DNA from 2 places in the Clostridium sp. Marseille-P299 genome. Region 1 is predicted to be linked to the other one. Evidence: riboswitches for the same ligand, from Rfam matches in the RefSeq annotation. Region 1 holds a riboswitch; the other holds the start of a gene.
The links. Region 1 has a riboswitch for thiamine pyrophosphate ahead of BN4220_RS10020 (energy-coupled thiamine transporter ThiT). Riboswitches for the same ligand answer to the same signal wherever they lie in the genome.

Region 1 (11,054 bases):
GTTCTTTAAACATCGAGGATACATAGCCTTCTGAAATTCCAAATTCCGTACTTATTTTTGCTAGACCTAAATTTGAATCCATATAATTTGCATTAATATAACTCATAATATTCTTTATTAATTTGCCTCTTTGATCATTCTTTTTCTGACTTATGTCCTGACATAAACTTTCACATATACTCATCAAACGTTTGAAATATATTTCATGCATTCCTTCCTCATATTGAATTACTATTTCATTTAACCAAAGAACTTGTTCGTTAAAATCTGGCACTAAATCTGAAAATGCAGAAAGCATTTGGACAATTCTTGTATTAAATTTAATTAATCTCTTCCGATTTAGACTTCTGATTTCAAAATTTTCATGTTGCAATATATTAAGGATATTTTCAATACGATTGATGTCACCAAATTGTATGCTAGCTTTTAATCTTTCTTCAGCTACATCTGGGAAATAATACTCATTTGCATTTTCCAAGTGAATTTGATATTCCATAATTTGATTTTCTGAGTCTGCATTTTTTAATGCTGTCATTGCTTCTTCACAGATTTTCCAAATATTTAATAGGTCACTGCTGTAATTACTAATCCCCCATCTTGTATCTACAGAATATTTTGTATAAATCCATTCACTTGTTTTTTCAACAATTTCTTTCACATATTTTAACTCATCATTACCACTAAAAATAATAGAAGTAGTAAGGTAATTATTCTTATAAAACCAAATAGGATCACTTGTAATTTCCTCTAAATAATCCATAACGATATTCATTAAAATTCTTACTTCTTCGATTGTTTGCTCATCAATATCATAAAAATCGTTATTTGCAAATAATTTTAGTGTGACAATACGATAGTTTTTACCCTCCAAATGAATTCCTGCTTTTTCTGCAAGATATCGTAATTCCGTCGTATTTTCAATCTCTGCTTTTATTAAATCATGAAAAAAAGCTTTTTGTAATAATGGCTTGTCCTTTTCCAGCTCTTCCATATACCTTTGATTCTTTTTCACAACTTCTTGAACTAATTCTCCTAGATTCTCGGAATTCCTTCGAATATTGTCATTTCCTTTTATGTATTTAAAAATATTGTTAATCGGTCTTCCTGCCTTAATTGCCTGATACAAAGAACAGATAATTCCTATAACAACTGCTACAATTAATAATGTAAAAATGATAAATTTTAATATAGTTAATTGCTTTAATACTTCTTTTTCAGGTAAAACAAGAACATACTCCCAATTTGTATTATCTGACGTAACACTTGTAATCTGTACTCCTTGAATCTCTTTAAAGTCAGGCTGAACTTTTTTTAATCTGGATAATAGTTTACTATCTAAACTATTATCTGCCCATATTATTTCTTTTTTGTCATTTAATATAAAGATTCCATAGTTCCCATATTTACTTGAAAAATCTAAGAAATGCTTCAATTCCTCACTACTTATACGAAAAACAATGGAACCTAGCATAGCACCTTTTAATGAGTTACCAAAGGGAACTACATAATGAAGTGTCTTATTGGAGGATGGTACATAACGTGGCGTATAACTCCATCCATTTTTACAAAGATTTCTCCATTCTTGAGCTGTCATCCCCCAGCTCTCAATATATTTTTCAAAAATACTATTGCGGTATATAGCGCTATCATACATAACATAGCCTGTCTTATTTAAATATATGTAAGCATCTTCAACGATATCCGTTCCTTGATATCGTAATAAACTATTAAAGTCTTTCATTAAGTCAATAGATAACAATGTATATTCTGCATTATATTTTGTAAACTCTCCAATTGTTCGAAGTTTAGAACTTTGTGCTGCTTGAAGAGCCATAGATTCTAATGATTTCAAATCATTATCCAGTAGACTTACACTGTGTTCAAGCATCATACTATTCGTTAACCTTGTGTCTTTTTCCACTACACCAAACACATATTGATATCCACAAAAAACGATAACGATAGGAATAATTAACACAAATAAATATGACATCCAAAATTGGACAATTGAATTCTTATTATATAGCCTTCTAAAATTATACAATTATTTCTTCCTCCATACTTCCTTTGCTATATACTTTTTTCCTGTTTTAATCCTTATCGTTTATATTATATACAATATATTCAAATAAATCCAATCTTTTTTGTGTCTTTTGTATTCTTTCACCATTTGTATACATTGATACATTTTTTTATTAATAATTTTGTACTAAAAAAACTTTGAATAGGAATATAAAACTCACATATATTGTATCAAATCAACATATTAGGGGCTTTTATGAATTCTTTAATTCAATTTATATCGAATCATGGTTTGCTTGCAATGTTCATAATCATTATGCTTGAATATGCTTGCTTTCCTGTTTCAAGTGAAATCGTTCTTCCTTTTTCTGGTGCCGTTGCTTCTGGAAAGCAAATTCCATTTATTATAATAATATTTACAAGTGTTATTGCTGGAATGATCGGTACCAGCTTTTGTTACATGGTTGGAAGATTTGGTGGTAATGCATTACTTAATAAGATTACAAAACGTTTTCCGAAAACAGAAAAAGGAATCAACTCCTCTTATGACAAGTTTAACAATTATGGTAGTTATGCAGTATGCATTGGACGTATGATCCCTATATGTCGTACGTATATAGCATTTATCGCAGGAGCGGCTAAACAACCGATACATACTTACTTTAGTTACTCCTTTCTTGGAATCACCATCTGGAATATCATATTGATCGGAATTGGCTATTATCTACAAGATAATTGGGAACTTGTTTTACAATATTATCATAAATTTGAGGCCATAATTATCCCAACAATACTAATAATCATCTTATTAGTCATTAAATCTAAACTAAAAAAACGCGATCTCATTCAAAAGACCGAGAAGCAAACAATGATAAATGAGAAATAATAACAACTCATTTATGCTTTTATTTCCTATAAATTAAAAAGGTACCGACACAAAATAGAAATGTTTTAACTGCTTTAAAACTCTATTTTGCAACAGTACCTTTTAATATTTATATTATGTGGTTTTATGTTCAACAATGGATTTATATTTCCATTTACCTGTAGCATAACGAATACATCCAATGCTACCAGTGATAAACCAGTTAAGTCCTGACGCCCACCAAATTCCCATAAATCCAATGGCTGGGATTGTGGTTAAAATGTTTGCAAATACAACTCTACATAACACCTCAGATAATCCCATAATCATAGGAATCTTCATATCACCAGAACCACTTAGTAAATTTCTTGAAACATATATCATACCTACCGGTATATAAAATAATGATGTTACTCGAATTGCTTCTAGTCCAATCTCTGAAACTAGTGGTTCATCTGTAAATAGCTTCATAATCCATCCTCCACCAAAATAAACAAGTGGAGTCATGATAAGGCTAAAGATTGTAATAATTTTAGTAGCTGCCCAAAATCCCTGTTTTGCACGGTCTATTCTTCCAGCTCCAATATTTTGTCCCGTATAGTTAGAAACTGCTAAACCTAATGACATTCCTGGTTGTAATACAAGTTGCTCTAATCTTGCAGCTGCCGTTGATGCAGCTACAACTGTTTCTCCGTAGTTATTTGTTACACGCTGTATCACAATCGTTGATAGTGCTACTAACGAGTTCTGAAATGCAGCTGGCAAACCTAATGTAATACATTTTCTCACGATTGTTTTATTAGGTACAAATTCTTTTATTGGAATACGTAGTAATTCTACTTTTTTCAATGCATATGTAATGCATCCAATTGCCGAAACTGCTTGTGAAATAATCGTTGCAATCGCTACTCCAGGAACTCCCATATGAAAGACTATAACAAAAATTAAATCCAGTACAATATTAACAATACATGCAATTACTAAAAATCTAAGTGGTGTAATAGAATCACCTAATGCTCTCATAACTGCTGCCATACCATTATAACCTGCATTGCCTACAATACCAAGACAACAAATCTTAAAGTAAATATCAGCGTCATCTATAATAGCACTTGGAGTATTTAATAATTCCAAAAACTCTCTACTAAAGATAAATCCCAAAGCTCCCATAATAAGAGACACTATAATGATCATATAAGTACCGGTTGCGAAGCTACGCTTTACATTTTCATAGTCCTTTGCTCCAAAATATTGAGATATAACAACACCAATACCAACTGCAAGTCCCATGGTTAATGAAACTACTAAAAAGTTTAAAGAGGATACAGAACCTACTGCTGCTAAAGCATTTGGTCCATTTTCTCCTCCAAACTTACCAACAATAATAGCATCTGCCATGTTGTAAATTTGTTGAAATAAATTTCCTATCAGCATTGGAATTGCAAAACGTATCAATAGCTTCGTGGGATTCCCATTTGTCATATCGCTAACTAAATTATTACTCATCTTTTTTCCGATCCACCTTTTGCGATATCATTATTTCTTTACAAGTGCCGATTTAATATCTTCACACATATCAATTACTGCTTTTCTTGATGCATCTGCATATGCTTCTTCACCAAACTTCTCATATCCAGCCTGCTTATATGCAGCAATGATACCTCTTGAAGAGTTGATAATTGCTCCTAAGCCATCCTCATTAAAGAAATGTACTAAGTCTGAGCCTTTTCCACCTTGTGCACCATATCCTGGAACTAATATATAGTTTTTAGGCATTAGCTTACGAAGGACTTTACCCATCTCAGGATAAGTAGCTCCAACAACTGCTCCAATATAGCTATAGGATTCACCCATGCACATTTCACCCCATTCAGCTACCTTTTTACCAACCAATTCATATAATGGCTTTCCATCGATTAACTGATCTTGGAATTCCCCACTAGAAGGATTTGAAGTTTTAACAAGGATGAATAATCCTTTCTTTTCTTCTTTACAAACATCAATAAATGGTAACACTCCATCAGAACCAAGATATGGATTTACTGTAACAAAGTCTTCATCAAATCCATAGTAAGACTTGCTTCCAACAGTTACTTTTCCAAGATGTCCTGTCGCATACGCCGCACTTGTAGAGCCGATATCTCCACGTTTAATATCTCCAATGATAACCAAATCTTTTTCTTTACAGTAATCAACTGTCTTTTTAAAAGCAATCATTCCTGGTATCCCAAATTGCTCATACATAGCGATTTGAGGCTTAACAGCAGGGATTAAATCGTAAGTTGCATCTACAATTCCTTTATTATATTGCCAAATTGCTTCTGCAGCGCCCTCTAAGGTTTCCCCAAACTCTGCATATGCTTTTGTTTTAATATGTTCTGGAATATAACTTAACATTGGGTCAAGTCCAACAACGATAGGTGCTTTGTTATCTTCGATTTTCTTAATTAATTTGTTTATCATTTTTTCTCTAGCCTTTCCACTTATATTATTTTATTTATTTTCAAATACAATATTACCGTTTACCATGGTCAATACTACCTTACCTACCACTTCTTTTCCATGAAATGGTGTATTCTTTCCCTTCGATAAAAATGTATTTTTATCAATCTTATATGAAGCTTTTGGATCTGCAATAACTACATCTGCAACCTTACCTGGGGCAAGGCTACCTTTATCAATTCCAAGCACTTTTGCAGGATTATAACTCATTTTTTCTACCATTTGCATTGGAGTTAAATATCCCTTATTTACAAGTTCAGTCATTGTTAATGCAAATGCTGTCTCCAAACCAACAATTCCAAATGGTGCTGATTTCATAGAACGTTTCTTTTCTTCTTCACCATGTGGAGCATGATCCGTTGCAATCACATCCATAATATTATTCTTAAGGCCTTCTTTTAACGCATCTACATCCATTTTACTTCTAAGAGGAGGATTCATCTTATAATCTGCATCATCTCCTGGTATTTCGTCATCTGACATTGTAAAATGATGTGGGCATACTTCAGCAGTTACTGGTAAACCCATTTCTTTTGCCATTTGTACTAATCTTACTGAATCACTTGTTGAGCAGTGACATAAGTGTAATGAAACACCAGTCTCTTTCGCCAAAAAGATATCTCTTGCTGTGATAACATCTTCCACGGCATTGGTTATTCCATTAAAACCTAATTCTTCCGCCTTTTTTCCTGCGTTCATACAACCACCGCGAACCAATACCTTATCTTCGCAATGTGCAAAAACCGCTATCCCAGCCTCTTTTGCAGCCTTCATACCTTCGACATATAAATTAACATCCATAACAGACTTTCCATCTTCACTAATAGCTAACGCACCAGCACTTGCCATACCTTTTATGTCTGCTAACTCTTTTCCCATTTGACCGATTGTAACAGCGCCGATTGGTATAATATTGACAACGGAATCTTCCTTTGCTTTCGTAAGCAAATATTCCACCATCTCTTTACTATCGATTACAGGATTGGTATTTGGCATCGGACAAATGGTTGTGTATCCTCCTGCTGCAGCTGACATTGCTCCTGTTTTTATGGTCTCTTTATATTCAAATCCTGGCTCTCTTAAATGAACGTGCAAGTCAATAAAACCAGGCATTACATATTTATCAGCAGCATCAATTACTTCATCTGCGTTCGCATTAATTTCTTGCTCTACTGCCTTAATTAAACCATCTTCAATTAATACATCATACTTTCCTTCTGTCCCAGTCGCTGGGTCGATTACATATCCATTTTTTATTAAGGTTATCATCTTATTGCCTCCTTTCAAATTACAAGTCTGCCCTATTTATATCTTCTAAAATGTTTTTATTTTCAATATATTGATCTAACTCTTCACGTGAAATAAAACGATAGTCATGTAAATCTTCAGACAAAATAATCTCGGTTTGGCTACCATAGCATTCATAACAAATACCTATATGAAATACATCCCCTACAGTATACGTCCACGTATACAAGATACGATTTATAATGGCATCAAGACCAAGGTTTTCCTTAATCACACGTATCACGGCTTTATCTGGTGATTCCCCAAACTCTATTTTTCCATCGATAAACTCCCATTGATATGGATTAATTATTCGATCGTCATACCAACGCTTTACTAATAAATATTTGTTTTCATATTTTACAATGCCCTTAACCATTATTTTATACTTTTCCATAACTACCTCCCTTAGATCCTAGATGTATTTAATAAAGAACATCTACTAAAAACAGCCCTTTAGCTTCCGCCGTTGGTCCAGCCAGCTCTCTATTTTTACTACTGATGATTTCCTCCATTTTACTTGGTTCACAATTTCCAAGTCCTACTTCCATTAAAGTGCCCACAAGAATTCGCACCATATGAGGCCAAAAATCATCTCCCTTTACGGTAATTACTATTTCCTTGTTATCCCCGTAAATATCAATATCATGAATGGTTCGAATCGTTGATTTTTTCATTCGCTTATTATCAGAAAGCGCTTTAAAATCATGATTACCTATAAAATATTTCGCAGCTTTTTGCATTTGACCAATGTCTAAGCGCTTAAAACTGTAATAATTATATTTTCTATCAAATACAGATGGAACCTCTCCAGTTGTAATCTTATATTCATAGACAAAAGCTTTTGCATTAAAGCTTGCATGAAAACGTTCTGGTACCTCTAAGGCTTCTACTACTGCAATGTCTCTTGGTAAAAATCGATTTAAATAATGCTTTATTTCATACACCTTTAAATCTGTATTAGTATGGAAATTTGCAATCTGACGATATGCATGGACTCCAGCTTCTGTTCTTGCTGCACCACACACCTCGACTTTTTCGTTATCCATTCGACTTAAGACTTCCTCTATTTTGTCTTGAATTGTTATACTTTTTGAGTTGCCAACTTGTTTTTGCCAACCATCATATCTTGAGCCATCATACTCAATTGTTAATTGAATGTTTCTCATATCTCCTCCTATCAAGCTGTAAATAAATCTTTCACGAATCTATTATTAACTTATTGTTACTAACATTTATAATTTCATTGCAATGGAGCTTTTATGTACCTCACTCCACTTTCATTATATCATGAACTAAATACCAATGAAATCTTTGGGTTGGTTAATTGTTTAACCTATCTAATTATATTGAATTAAAGCATGAAATACAAGCATATTTTACCCCTTATCTACGTAAATTCTGCATTCAAATTACATAATTATGCAATTTACGTGTTGACATTTTTTATATTATTGCTATACTGAATGTGCTAGGGGAGCTCCACGCTGAGAAGTACTGCACCTATTTTGTGTACGTACTGACCCTCATGACTTGATCCGGATAATACCGGCGGAAGGAAGCTATAATCGTGGTTCCCTCCTATGCTTTTATCATAAGGAGGATTTTTTTATGTTTGATTTTCTAGCGAAAGCTACAACAAATAGTTGGGATGAAAATGTCTTCCAACTAACAAAAAGTGGTGTAATAACCGTAATTGCAGTTATTATCGGATTAATCGTAATTGCACTTTTATTACGCCCGAAAAAAGAAAAAGCACTAACCTATACCACAAAACAGCTTGTATTTTCAGCACTTGCTATGGCTCTTGGTTTAGTTACTTCTTTTTTCAAATTTTTAGAATTACCTATGGGTGGTTCCGTTACATTGTTTAGTATGTTTTTCATAGCTTTAATTGGTTATTGGTATGGAGCTAAGATTGGTATTATTACTGCAATAGCTTACGGTCTATTACAGTTCGTAATTGATCCTATCTTTTACACCCCAGTACAGATGCTTGTAGATTATCCTCTTGCGTTTGGTGCTTTGGGATTATCCGGTATCTTTTCGAATAAAAAGAACGGACTAATTAAGGGTTATATCACAGGTGTTCTTGGACGTTATTTCTTTTCTTTTTTATCAGGCCTTATATTCTTCGCATCTTATGCAGAAGGTTCTGGTATGAGCGCTCCTGTTTATTCGCTAGTTTATAATGGTATGTACATAATACCAGAAGCTATTATTACTGTGGTATTACTTTTCGTTCCTGCAATATCTGGTGCACTAAAACACGTAAAGGCTATGATTACTGAATAAATTTAAGAATAGTAAAACAGATATTCGCAAATCCTATTACTACTTAGTAAAAAGGTTATATTTAAGGAGCTTAAGCATATTTTTGCTAAAGCTCCTTTTTCATTAAATTTATTCTACTAACAGGAATAGTCATCAAAGGTGTATGCCTTCTGGTATGTCTAAAAACTCTTAATCTGGTCGTTTTCACATTGCCAGTTAAATGGTAATATACGGATAATACAGATGTAGATGATAGGGAGGACTACTTATGAAAACAAACTTAAAAACGAAACGGCTGAATTTAATCATCGGAATATTACTTACATGCGTATCCATTGCTCTACTTATTTATGGTTATAAGAGTAAAATCGACGTTGGAGTAACCGCCAATGATACTTTAATTATTTACAGTTTAATTGCTTTAATCATTGGAGTGATTTTAGTATTAACGAGTCTTTACTTACTTATAAAAAAGCAATCAACAACCAATGAATCTCATTCTGATCAAGTTAAAACAATGACTCAAGCAGCTTTACTTGCTGCCCTTTGCTATATTGGCTTTCAATATCTTAAAATACCAATCCCTGTTGGTACAGAAAAAACTGCCCTTCATATTGGGAACACTTTTTGTGTCCTAGCTGCTTTATTGCTAGGTGGATTATGGGGAGGACTCGCTGGCTCCATCGGTATGACAATTGCAGATTTAACCTCTGATTACGTAACTAGCGCACCTAAAACTCTTATTTTAAAACTATGCATTGGCCTAATTGTTGGTTTTGTTGCCCATAAAATATTCCATATTAGCAAAGAGCATAATAAGAAAAAAATTCTTCGAATCGCAATTATTTCCTCTACTTGTGGAATGGCTTTTAATGTCGTTGCAGATCCACTTGTTGGTTACTTTTACAAACGCTATGTATTAAATATTCCTGCAGACGTTGCTTCTATCTGGGCTAAAATCGGTGCTAGTACTACCTTTGTTAATGCGATTGCAGCGGTTATTGTTGCAGTAATCTTATATACGGCATTACGTCCTGCATTAATTTCCTCCAATCAATTTCGTCGAATTGATTAGAGATATGAATACTTTTTAATATAGAAATGAAAGCTCTCCTGAAGTAGATTTATATTGAATAAATAAGAAGCTTTTTAAATACTTTTTCTATTATAAAAGAAGAAACTCCTTGATTACTTTTAATCCTACGAGTTTCTTCTTTTTAATCTTTATCTTAATTGTTATCTTGTCTATATTGATATCTTAGATTCTTATTCTAATCGTTCAATTTTAAACAACTAATTATTATGATATATTCCTTCGTTAAAAGGCATTCGCAATCTATCTTTTTACAATTTCAAAGATATTTGCAAATAATGTATTCCACTCTTCTACCTTTGTTTCCTCTAATAATCCACTTTTTGCAGTATATTCAAATATAAAACTGCAATATGCAACAAATGTTAAATACTGTTTAATTAAATCATATTTTTGAGTATTATAATACTTCTCTATAACTTCCATATTAAAATATGCTAATTCAATCTTTTCTTCGTTAGTAAGTCCATCTAAGAACTCTATCATTTCCTCATACTTTTGCTGTACAAATAATTCTTTTAAATCTGTGTTTTTATTCATTAATTCTTCTTGCATATGCTTCCTCTTAACTGCTTTGATTATATAAATAAAGCAGTCCTTTCTATTTTTATTTTAGATTTATATTTATGATTCTCTATCTTTGATTCTATACTTTTAATTCTATACTCGATACTTTATCACTTTTTGTCTAACGCTTAATTCTGCAGTAATTTTGAATAATAATCTGAGTTGTCTTATTCCCCATGTATTCATTAATACTTGGATAATAAGTAAATGCAACGTCGATGGATGAATTTCTTCCTTTATACATATTAGAAACTTCAACTTCTCCATATTCATCTGTTAAAAACTCATTGAACTTATCAATATCTCCAAAATATAGTGCTTCAATAATAGAACCATTCTGATTCATTAAAATCATCTTTAGTACATTTTGATTCTTCCCAAGAATTTTACCACTACAAATATTAAAATGTTGTTCCGCAAATATTGGTTTTGAATTTCCTTTTC
Region 2 (11,054 bases), 390 kb from region 1:
TGTATATTGGAAATTCATTTCCAAATACAATAAAAAAAGTATACAAGAATACAATTGAAGATTCAATAGAGAATGAAGAAAGTATAAAAGAAAGTATAAAAGAAAGTATAGAAAAAAGGCACCAAAATATAATCATTATTCTGATGCCATTAATTTTGTTTATTATTTTATTTTTTCATTTTCCAAGCTAAATCCCAGAATTTCATTTCATAACGAGAACAGTTCACAAAAATCTGAACCAAATGCTCAATTTGCTCTTCTGTATAGTTTTCTGTCATTTTATCAAGAGTATTTAGTAAAATGATATTCTCCTCATGATAAGCATCGGATGAATATCCTTTGATCCAATCGCCATAAAATGGATGGTTAATAGAATCCGGATTGTTACGTACCATGTTTCTTGCAATCACTTCATAGCTATAAGCACAAGATAAAATTGCAGTTAAAATTTCAACCTCGCCTTCTTCATAAGCCACACGAAGCATATAAGAAGTGTAGGAAAGATTGTCTAGAGCTACTGGAGTATTATTAAGTTCTTCTTTTGTAATCTCAAACTTTCCCATATACCCTTTATGTATATCCATCTCACTGTTAGCAAGCAGATGAGAATACGATGAGAATAACTGTATGATTTCTATCGTTTTCGCTTTGGCAATACCGATACCAAATACCTTTGTGTATTCAATCAAATAAAGATAGTCTTGTAGAATATAATACTTGAATTTTTCCTTATCAAGCACACCGTTTTGTATACCACAAACAAACGGATGTTTATTATAATCTTCCCATAATTGTTTTGTTGCTTCAAGAAGTCTTTCTGTTGTATTCATAATAATTTCCTTTCTTGGCATGTTCTTTACACATAATCTTTACACACGTTCTTTTCCCATAACAGTTTGTGATGCACAAGCACCAAATTACACATAAAAATTGATTTCTATTTTTCACTCGAATCTCCTAGCGAAAGTTTTTTTGTCGTCTTAAGGTGTTTATAGGAATAAACATCAAAATAAGTATAGTAATCAGTGATTCTGGAATACTGGAGGAAAAATTATATGCCAAACTATATCCCCATGATCCCCATCCATCCCAAGCGTTTGATGAAAAGAATAAAACACCGGATAATAAATGCCCAAAGAACTTAATTGTAAGTGCAATTGCAATGCCAAACCATAACTTATATTTTTTCTCTGTTCCAAATGCACCTACATATCCCAAGCAAGAAAAGCAAACAAGATGTTCTACAAATATCTGTCCCCAATGTACTGGTTGCCACGTAGGAACGAAAAATAAGCACATTATACCAGTAATCCATCCGCATACTATAGCAAGGCGGTAATCACACAAGATTGCCAATAAAATCAAAGGTATTGCATAACCGACTGAAATGCTTGCACCCGTTGGGATTGGAATCATAATGCAGCCCAGCACAACCGTAAGAGCGCAGACAATGCCTCCAAAAGCTAAATCCTTTACCTTTATTTTAAGTCCACGGCACAAATAAATAGAAATGACAAAATATATAACAGAAAATCCTCCAGCTATGTATAGTGAAATCATAATGTGAACCTACCTTGTATTCCAAATCCGTGATTCATTGGTCCACTTCCTGCACCAAGATCAAGCATATCTGCAAGAGCTCCAGAAATATATGCTTTTGCATTCTCAACTGCTGTAATCAAATCTTGACCTTTAGCGAGATTTGATGCGATTGCACTTGAAAGTGTACAACCAGTTCCATGAGTATTAGGATTATCAATTCTCTTTCCATAAAACCAACGGTATTCACCATCCGCGTATAATAAATCGTTGGCATCGTTTAAATTATGACCACCTTTACAAAGAACAGCACAGTGATAAGTTTCACTGATGTATGCTGCTGCATCTATCATATCCTCGGCACTTTTTATCTCTCTCCTAGACAAAACCTCAGCTTCTGGTATATTTGGAGTTACAACAGTAGCGATCGGTAGCAATTTATCTTTCATAATATTCACAGCATCGTCGCAGAGAAGTTTCGATCCACTTGTAGCCACCATCACAGGATCCACCACAATATTTTCTGCTTTATACTGTAGTAGCTTATCTGCAATTACGGTTATAAGCTGCGCAGAGGACACCATACCGATTTTAACGGCATCAGGTCGGATATCGCTAAACACGCTGTCAATTTGCATACTAAGAAATTCAGGGCTAACTTCAAATATCCCTTGAACCCCTACGGTATTTTGTGCCGTTAATGCTGTAATTGCACTCATAGCAAATACACCATTTGTGATCATTGTTTTAATATCTGCTTGAACACCTGCTCCACCGCTAGAGTCACTTCCTGCTATTGTTAGTGCTGTTTTCATAAGATAAATTCCTCCGTTTTCTAAAGTCTTTATTTCATTTCGAGCATAACCCGAAATGTTTTTTCTTTACTCTTGCACCATTTTCTCCGAAAGCGAACGTAAAATAGTACATTCCATTTTGATATCTTCTGCTGCAAATATAGCAGAAACCAGCGCCACACCATCAACACCAGTGCCTGAAAGTTCTAAAATATTTGACTTATTGATACCACCAATTGCAACAACAGGAATAGAAACCGCTTCACAGATTGCTTTTAATGTCTGGTGTGATACCGAATTTGCATCTAATTTTGTGGTTGTTGTAAATACTGCACCAACCCCAAGATAATCCGCTCCTGCTTTTTGTGCAGCAAGGGCCTGCTCCACTGTTTGAACAGAAACTCCAATCATCATATTTTCACCTACCAAAGCTCGAACGTTCCCAGCTTCCATATCCCTTTGTCCAACATGGATACCATCCGCACCACATTTTATGGCAACTTCAACATTATCGTTGATTATAAATGGTACATGATGCCGAGAGCATATCTCCTTCATTTCAATTGCTTCTGCAAGGAAGGCTTCCTCCTCCAATTCTTTTTCACGAAGTTGGACACAGGTGACCCCTCCTTTTATTGCATCCTCTACTTGTTCCATGAGGGTTTGCCTACCTGTCCACGCACGATCCGTTACGGCATACAGTAGCATGGTCTCTTTATTACATTTCATCGTTAGCACCTCCTTATAATTTGTTAATGAATTTCATATCTTGCTAGACGCTCTAGTTCTTCTCCATTTAGGTTGTAAATAGCGTCAATAATATAGTTTCTATAAGTTGCATTACCATCCTCTGGGGATAAACGCTGGTGTGCTTTTTCGCCGCATATTCCCATCGCAGCAACGGCCGCCACAGTTGCTGATAACGGCGTATCCTGGTTTGCTGTAACATAAGCAGTAATAAGAGCAGATAGTTGACAACCAGTTCCTGTTATACTACTCATCATAGGATGACCATTGAAAATGCAATATGCCATATCGCCATCTGTTACAATATCAATGGCACCAGTGATTGCCACAACAGCACCGGTTTTCTTTGCAAATGATTTTGCAAAAAGAACTGCAGGTTCTAATGTTTCCTTTGTAACACTATCAGAAATATCTGCATCCACACCTCTTGTCGTTCCTTCTCCAAGGGCAAGGGTTTTTATTTCAGAGATATTCCCTCGTATCACAGTAAACTTCACTTCTTTTAACAACTCATTTGCAGTTTTTGTTCTTAGGGCCGAAGCACCTGCCCCCACTGGGTCTAATACAACAGGATGGCCAAGTTCATTTGCTTTTTTACCCGCACGAAGCATCGCTGGTATGGTTCGTGAATTCAGCGTTCCAATATTAATATTAAGCCCTCCACAAATGCTTGTAATTTCCTCGACTTCTTCTAGATCATCCGCCATAATCGGAGAACCTCCACAGGCAAGAAGAATATTTGCACAATCATTAACGGTTACGTAGTTAGTTATGTTATGTACCAATGGGCAAGCAATTTTTACATTTTGTATCATTTCTTTTAGCATCGTTATGTCTCCTTACATTTCCATAAATATTTTTAACACATTGGTTTTCTTAAGAATTCCGATAAAAACGGCTGAGAGCATTGCACCTGCTGCCGTTGAAATAAAAAACGGTATAATATATGCGTAAAATGCAATACTTCCAGCACTTTGGCCCATAAATAAAATAGCAATTGGATAGGCACAAAGTCCGCCAAGAATAGCAGTTCCAAATACCTCAGAAATTAAGGTAAATGTCATGTTCTTTGTTTTCCAATAAATGACGCCACATAACAGGGCCCCAAACATACTTCCCGGGAATGCCATCAAGCTACCAAGACCTATCATATTCCGGATAAAGCTTGCAGCAAATGCAACGCCTATGCCATACCACGGTCCTAAGAGAACTGCACATAGAATATTTACCATATGCTGAATTGGAGCACATTTGCTACTAAAAACGGGGAAGGAAAATAAACTACCTACTACAGCTACCGCACACAGGATTCCTGCGATGCATAGTTTTTTTGTTTTATTGTTCTTCATATGAATTACTCCTTTGCATACAATTAAAAAGTGAGAACGGCAATCACAGCGTCGTTCTCCGATTCTACGAAACCATATCCTGATTTCGCTAGGAAAAGGTCGGTAAAAGCTTACTGGCTTCCTCTCACGCCGGAACACGGCTTCCCATCGCTGTTATATACAAGACATGAGGCGCTCCCCTCTGTCCGCCCGAACTATATCGGGATACCGTTCATCACTTCCTTTCTTTTGGAGTATTCTTTGCTTACATTGATCTAAAAATGGACAAAAAAACAGGAGATACCTTTTGCGATATCTCCGTCTAAAATCAACTATGACTTCCTACGGCGGCATTATCCGCATCAGGTAAAGGGTCGAAGTTGATTACTTCCTCTCAGCCTGCTAACACAAGCTCCCCTGTAATTTTTATCTATTTAAACACATAAACATTAAAAAGTCAATTGTTTTTGCAAAATCTATGGAAAGACTTCTTTACAAAGCTTTCACAAAATTCACAAGTTCCATTGCATATTTTTTATCTGTGTGATCGGTAAAGGTAACTGGCTTTTTAGTCACCATCTTTACTATAAATCTTGAAAAGAATCCCATTTCCTTAGGATTCAAACCACCTTCCATATAAAAGAAAGGAATATCTGCTAGCTTATTCGTCTCAATTATCGCAGCTTCACATTCACCTTTTTTAGATGATCCAACACCAAAAGTCACTATTTTCTTATGTGGCATTTTACGAATTTTCTCTAGATGGCTTATCATATTCCCCATAATCCATCCTCCATAGATAATAAGATCCTGTGAGGATATGTCTTGCTCCGTCACCTCTTTTGCGGTTTTTAATCCACAGGAAAGTTCCTGTGCAATCCACTGTGCATACTTCTTAGTAAATCCTGTTTTGCTTTGATAAACCACCAGCATCTTCATAAATTTCCTCTTCTTTCTTTTATATTGTTTTACATTACTGTATTACATTTCTTTTAGGTTCTCATCTAATTGCATCAAGGTCTCAATCGTAATTTTTAATTTATCCATATCAATATTTCTATAAAGCTGTTTTATAAATAGATTGCTTGGTTCCCCATAGAATTTATCAAACTCTTCCGCTTTTTCTGTCACTATGATTCTCTGTTTTCGTTTATCTACTTCATCTGGAACAAACTTAATGAATCCTGCTTTCTCAATCTTTAATAACATCTGCTTTACATTTTGATGAGAACTTCCAACGGCATCGGATAATTCTTTTATTGTTGGTGGTATTTCAAACATTTTAATGCAGATTAATAAAAAACATTGCTTCCAACTAATTTTCTCAAAAAAACTATCTCCTTTTGTTTGGAGACGGTTGGAAAACGCGGTGATCTGGCCAATGAAAAAATGTGCTTCATCAATCCCTTTAAAATCAAGTTGGTTATTCATAATTAATCACACCCCTCTGTGCTATCTGCTTGTGCACTGCTACTGATGTCATGAAGTAAACTTAATCTCTCTTCGTATATTTTATGACATTTCATTTATGATGATTAAATTAAATTTACTTTTATAAAGAAGAAAGGGAATATATTATGTAATATATTCCCTTTCTTCTTTATTGTCAACGATTTTAAAATATTTTTTTCGAAGCACCTTAGACACATAATAAACGATGTAAGTACATAATCCCATAATGGCAAGATAGTAGATAAAAAATACAATGATTGGTTCATCAAAATCAATTATCTCTTTCATTCACTTTTTTTGATGATTTTTGACCCCCCGAAAACTTCGGACATTTCCATATTGTCTAGTGCATGATCCAACTGCTGTATTTCCTGAACTGACAACTCGATTTCTGCTGCACCTGCATTTTCTTTTAATCTGTCAAGCTTTCTTGTACCGGGGATGGGTACAATATACGGCTTTTTACATATCATCCAAGCTAAAGAAATCTGTGCTGGTGTTGCATTTTTAATTTCAGCCATTGTATATAAAAGGTTTAATAGTTCCTGATTTTTAGTCAAGGCTTCTGGCGTAAACTGGGGCATCATACTGCGGTAATCCGTTCCTGCTTCAAACTTAGTGTTACTGTCATATTTTGCCGTAAGGAATCCATTTGCAAGAGGACTAAATGGAACAAAACCAATTTGAAGCTCCTCCAATACAGGGAACAACGGTTCGTAATGACGGGCCATCATTGAGTAACGGTTTTGAATCGCTGTTACCGGACAAACCCTATGAGCACGACGAATGGTATCTTCCTTCGCCTCCGAAAGTCCCCAATGGGTGATTTTTCCTTCCTTTATTAAATCTGCCATAACACCAGCAACTTCTTCTATCGGAATTTGCGGGTCAGTACGATGCTGATAATAAAGATCAATGTGATCCATATTTAATCGTTTTAAAGAACCTTCTACGGATGCCCGGATTACTTCTGGTCTGGAATCTGGCACCAGCGGTTTATTTACCTCAGCACTTGTCATATCAAAGTGAATTCCGAATTTGGTAGCAAGTACGATTTTGCTACGAAACGGTTTTAATGCCTCGCCTAGCAATTCCTCATTCTCGTTTGGAGCGTCAGGCGTGCCATACACCTCTGCTGTATCAAAAAAGGTGTAACCCATATCTACTGCCTGTGACAGCAATTCAACCATTTCCTTTTTATCTGCCGGGGCACCATAAGCATGGCTCATTCCCATACAGCCAAGTCCAACGGCAGATACATTTAAATTATTTCCTAATTTACGATATTTCATTGTTTTCTCCTATCATACATTCCTGCCCATTTCATATGCTTCCTGCATTAACGGAGTATTTTGAACTGTTCCGGATTCAGATAGACCTTTTCCGTATATAACACCCATTTCCTTTGAACCATCCAAACAAACTGCAAACCCTCTAAAGCATTCTAGTGTACAATCCATTACGGTATCGGTATCATCGGCAGAAGTCATAATGTAATAAAGTTCTTTATTCTTAATCTTTGTCCATTGTGCAAAGCAGCGGTCAATCAAAGTTTTCATTTGTGCGTCAATGGAATAAAAGTAAACAGGGCTTGCCATAACGATGACATCTGCCCAGTACATTTTTTCAAGTATTTCTGCCATATCGTCCTTAATGGCACAGACACCATCACTTTTTAGACAATAGTAACAGGAAGTACAAAAACCTATTTTCTTATTTCTTAGAAATATCTTTTCCGTCTGATTTCCGCTCTTTGCTGCACCACGCATAAATTCATCGCACAGCAAATCGGAATTACCACCTTTTCGGGGACTTCCTGATAAAACTAAAATATTCTTACTCATAATAACCTCCTATTTTGTATATCCCAATTCCTGCAGCCAGCGAATAACATCAGGCTCAGCTTCGTGGACATTGTTTCTTGATACGGTATAACCATCTTTGTTGACGTGATGTTGGAATGAACGAATTATTGGAAGTATTTTTATTGCTACTTCAAGCAACAAGACTGAATATAAGCACAAGGCTTAGTAAAAACAAGCTAATCTTCTTCATTAAGAAACTCCTTTCAAATCAAAGACATTCTTGAAAGATTTCAAGTATTTCTTCATGTATCATTCGTTTATAGCTACTAGGAACAAGATTGCATGAATCCGCAATCGCTTTTAAGTCCGTTTGCTCATCATAGTTGTCACGATTGCTGTCATACTCTTTTGCTCTTTGGTCTCAAGCTCTTCGTGCTATTTTAACTGTACCCCATCCTTGAACGCATTTCCAACAATGCTTCCAAGAACTCTATAGGAAGCAGAAGTCGAATCAAACGCAATAGGTTCCATCTTGTCAATGTCAATATTTCCATTCTGGTCCAGAATGGTTTCATCTGCACTCATGTTCACTACTTCACCAACAATTCTTGTCTCTCCAAGGAGTTCCTGGATATCAATTACTTTGCACTCCAATGTAAGTGGATACTCTTCAATCATTGGTGCATCTACATGTGTACTTTTTGTCACATGCACTCCAGCTTTTGCAATCTTATCGGTATCTCTTCCAGATTCCAATCCAAAATAATCCGAAATTACCATTGTTTTCTTAGTTGCAAAACTTACAGTGAACTCCTTTTTAAGTTTCAAATTATCTGTTGTTTTATGGCTGGATAAATTAAGTGCCACGTGTTTTCCACCACATTGCCCTCCCCAGGCTGCATTCATAACATCTGGAGTTCCATTCTCATCATAAGTTGCTATCATTAATACTGGTAATGGTGTTACAATAGTTTTTGTTCCAAAGTCTTTTCTCATTTTCTAATCCTCCGTTTTTTTATTTCTGTAGTTTCCGATACCCACCTCGCCATTTGCTGTACATTACCTGACCAGGAAAAATAGGCCACTAAAACATTACTTTCTCCATATCTTTGTGCTGTTTCGCAGATTCCTTTTATTTATAAAATGAGATGTTTTATTAAGCCTATCATCCGATAGTAGCTACCGATCAAGAATAAAAGTATGTTTTTGTGTGAACAAATATACGACTATGCATGTTACTTATTTACGTTGCATGAACTTGCTTATATATTTAACGGAGACTCAGATGAGTCTCCGTTCCTTGATATTCAGTATTATTCGTGTATCTTTGCACTATGAAGATATTTTACAAAATCAGGACTGCTGTGATCTACAATTTCACTATGTCCAATATCCATTTTTGCAATTTTATCCATGTCTTCCTGTGATAATTCAAAATCCCAGATATCAATGTTCTGTTCCATACGATCTTTGTGTACGGATTTTGGAATAACAACAACACCTCTTTGTGTATTCCAGCGAAGTGCAACCTGAGCCGCAGATTTTCCATACTTATTTCCAATCTCAGTGAGTACTGGATCTGTAAATATTCCATGATTTCCTTCTGCAAATGGTCCCCATGCTTCTGGCTGAACACCAAATTCTTTCATTACCTTAAGTGCATTTTCCTGCTGGAAGAATGGATGAAGCTCTACCTGATTTACAGCTGGTATTACTTCTGCTGTAAGGCAAAGGTCTGTCAGTCTTTCAGGATAGAAATTACATACACCGATTGCCTTTAAGGTGCCTGCTTTGTATGCTTCTTCCATTGCACGGTATGCACCATAGTAATCGCCAAGTGGCTGATGAATCAGGTATAAGTCAATGTAATCCAGTCCTAGCTTGTCAAGGGAAGTTTGAATTGCTGCTTTTGCACCTTCATAGCTTGCATCCTGAACCCATAGCTTTGTTGTAATAAATAGTTCTTCTCTTGGAACTCCACATCTTTTAATCGCTGCTCCAACTGCTTCCTCATTAAAATAAGCTGCTGCTGTGTCGATCAGTCTGTAACCTGATTCAATTGCGTCTACTACTGACTGTTCACACTGTGCTGGATCTGGTACTTGAAATACCCCAAATCCTTCTTTTGGCATTTTTACTCCATTGTTTAATGTTACAATTTCCATATTTTTCTCCCTTTCCTGCGCATCTTGCAAATACGATATCGTTTATTGGCTCTTTTGTTGATTCATTTTGCTGTTGCTTTGTTTTGCTGTTGATTCGTTCTTTCATTTCTAGTGGATGTTCCACTCATTCAGCCACTTTGCTGTATAGGCACTCCTATGATCAATAATCTCACTATGTCCAATATCAAGCTTTTCAATCGTCTGGATGTCCCTGTTATTTAATTCAAAGTCCCAAATATCCATATTCTCAATCATTCGCTTTTTATGGACAGTCTTTGGAATAGCAATGATACCTCTTTGCATATGCCACCGAAGTACAATTTGCGATTCTGTTTTTCCATATTTCTCTGCAACTTTTGCTAATACTGGGTGCTTAAATATATTGTGCTGTCCTTCTGACAAAGGTCCCCAGGCCATTGGCTGTACATCATATTCCTTCATGATATTTAGCTCAGATTTCTGACAAAGGAATGGATGAATTTCAATTTGATTGACAGCCGGCTTTATCTGACTATGAAAGCATAAATCAACCAACCTGTCTGAAGCAAAATTGCATACGCCTATAGATTTGATCCTGCCATCTCTCACCAAATCTTCCATTGCTCTCCATGAACCATAATAATCTCCAAATGGATGATGAATTAAATACAGGTCCAGATAATCCAGTCTCATTTTTTTTAAAGATAACTGGAATGCCTGCATCGTTGCCTCATACCCTGTATCCTGAATCCAGACTTTTGTTGCCAGACAAAGTTCTTCTCTTGCCACGATTCCATTGCTAATGGCTTTACTTATTGCTTCTCCAATTGCCTCTTCATTTCCATAAGATGCCGCCGTATCAAATAATCGATACCCTGACTCTATCGCTTCCGTTACACACTGTTTGCAAAGTTCCGCATCTGTAATCTGAAATGTTCCAAATCCCAAGAGTGGCATAGACTCTCCATTATTTAGTATGATGTTCTGCATTTCATTCCTCTTTCTCTTGACACTTATAATTTAATAAAAAACATAAAAAAAGTACAATGTTCATTTCACATTGTGCTATAATTTAAACACATACTGAAAGTTTAAGAATAACTGAAAGAAGGTCTGAACATGTTTGAACTAAATCAATTAGAACAATTAATAACGATTGCTGAAGCTGGAACTGTATCAAAAGCCGCTGAGCTTCTTCATCTTTCTCAGCCTGCTTTAAGTCGATCTATACAACGATTGGAAGAA

Region 2: linked by a shared signal. The riboswitch ahead of thiW (energy coupling factor transporter S component ThiW) and the one ahead of BN4220_RS10020 (energy-coupled thiamine transporter ThiT) in region 1 are both predicted to bind thiamine pyrophosphate.

What each region holds. Positions count from the first base shown of each region.
Region 1 covers NZ_FJVE01000007.1:399,005-410,058, reverse strand. Annotated here, with positions in the region: gene BN4220_RS10055 (helix-turn-helix domain-containing protein) at 1-2,044, opposite strand, end outside; gene BN4220_RS10050 (DedA family protein) at 2,279-2,908, shown strand; gene BN4220_RS10045 (MATE family efflux transporter) at 3,023-4,393, opposite strand; gene pyrF (orotidine-5'-phosphate decarboxylase) at 4,424-5,350, opposite strand; gene BN4220_RS10035 (dihydroorotase) at 5,381-6,658, opposite strand; gene BN4220_RS10030 (NUDIX domain-containing protein) at 6,678-7,073, opposite strand; gene truA (tRNA pseudouridine(38-40) synthase TruA) at 7,102-7,845, opposite strand; TPP riboswitch at 8,140-8,253, shown strand; gene BN4220_RS10020 (energy-coupled thiamine transporter ThiT) at 8,288-8,971, shown strand; gene BN4220_RS10015 (ECF transporter S component) at 9,219-10,025, shown strand; gene BN4220_RS10010 (hypothetical protein) at 10,287-10,598, opposite strand; gene recJ (single-stranded-DNA-specific exonuclease RecJ) at 10,732-11,054, opposite strand, start outside.
Region 2 covers NZ_FJVE01000007.1:789,680-800,733, reverse strand. Annotated here, with positions in the region: gene tenA (thiaminase II) at 168-830, opposite strand; gene BN4220_RS11700 (energy-coupled thiamine transporter ThiT) at 958-1,560, opposite strand; gene thiD (bifunctional hydroxymethylpyrimidine kinase/phosphomethylpyrimidine kinase) at 1,557-2,354, opposite strand; gene thiE (thiamine phosphate synthase) at 2,421-3,062, opposite strand; gene thiM (hydroxyethylthiazole kinase) at 3,086-3,907, opposite strand; gene thiW (energy coupling factor transporter S component ThiW) at 3,920-4,429, opposite strand; TPP riboswitch at 4,731-4,837, opposite strand; gene BN4220_RS11675 (flavodoxin domain-containing protein) at 4,901-5,347, opposite strand; gene BN4220_RS11670 (MarR family winged helix-turn-helix transcriptional regulator) at 5,390-5,839, opposite strand; gene BN4220_RS20095 (hypothetical protein) at 5,984-6,148, opposite strand; gene BN4220_RS11665 (aldo/keto reductase) at 6,145-7,152, opposite strand; gene BN4220_RS11660 (flavodoxin family protein) at 7,165-7,704, opposite strand; gene BN4220_RS11655 (flavin reductase family protein) at 8,101-8,661, opposite strand; gene BN4220_RS11650 (aldo/keto reductase) at 8,979-9,830, opposite strand; gene BN4220_RS11645 (aldo/keto reductase) at 9,939-10,799, opposite strand; gene BN4220_RS11640 (LysR family transcriptional regulator) at 10,929-11,054, shown strand, end outside.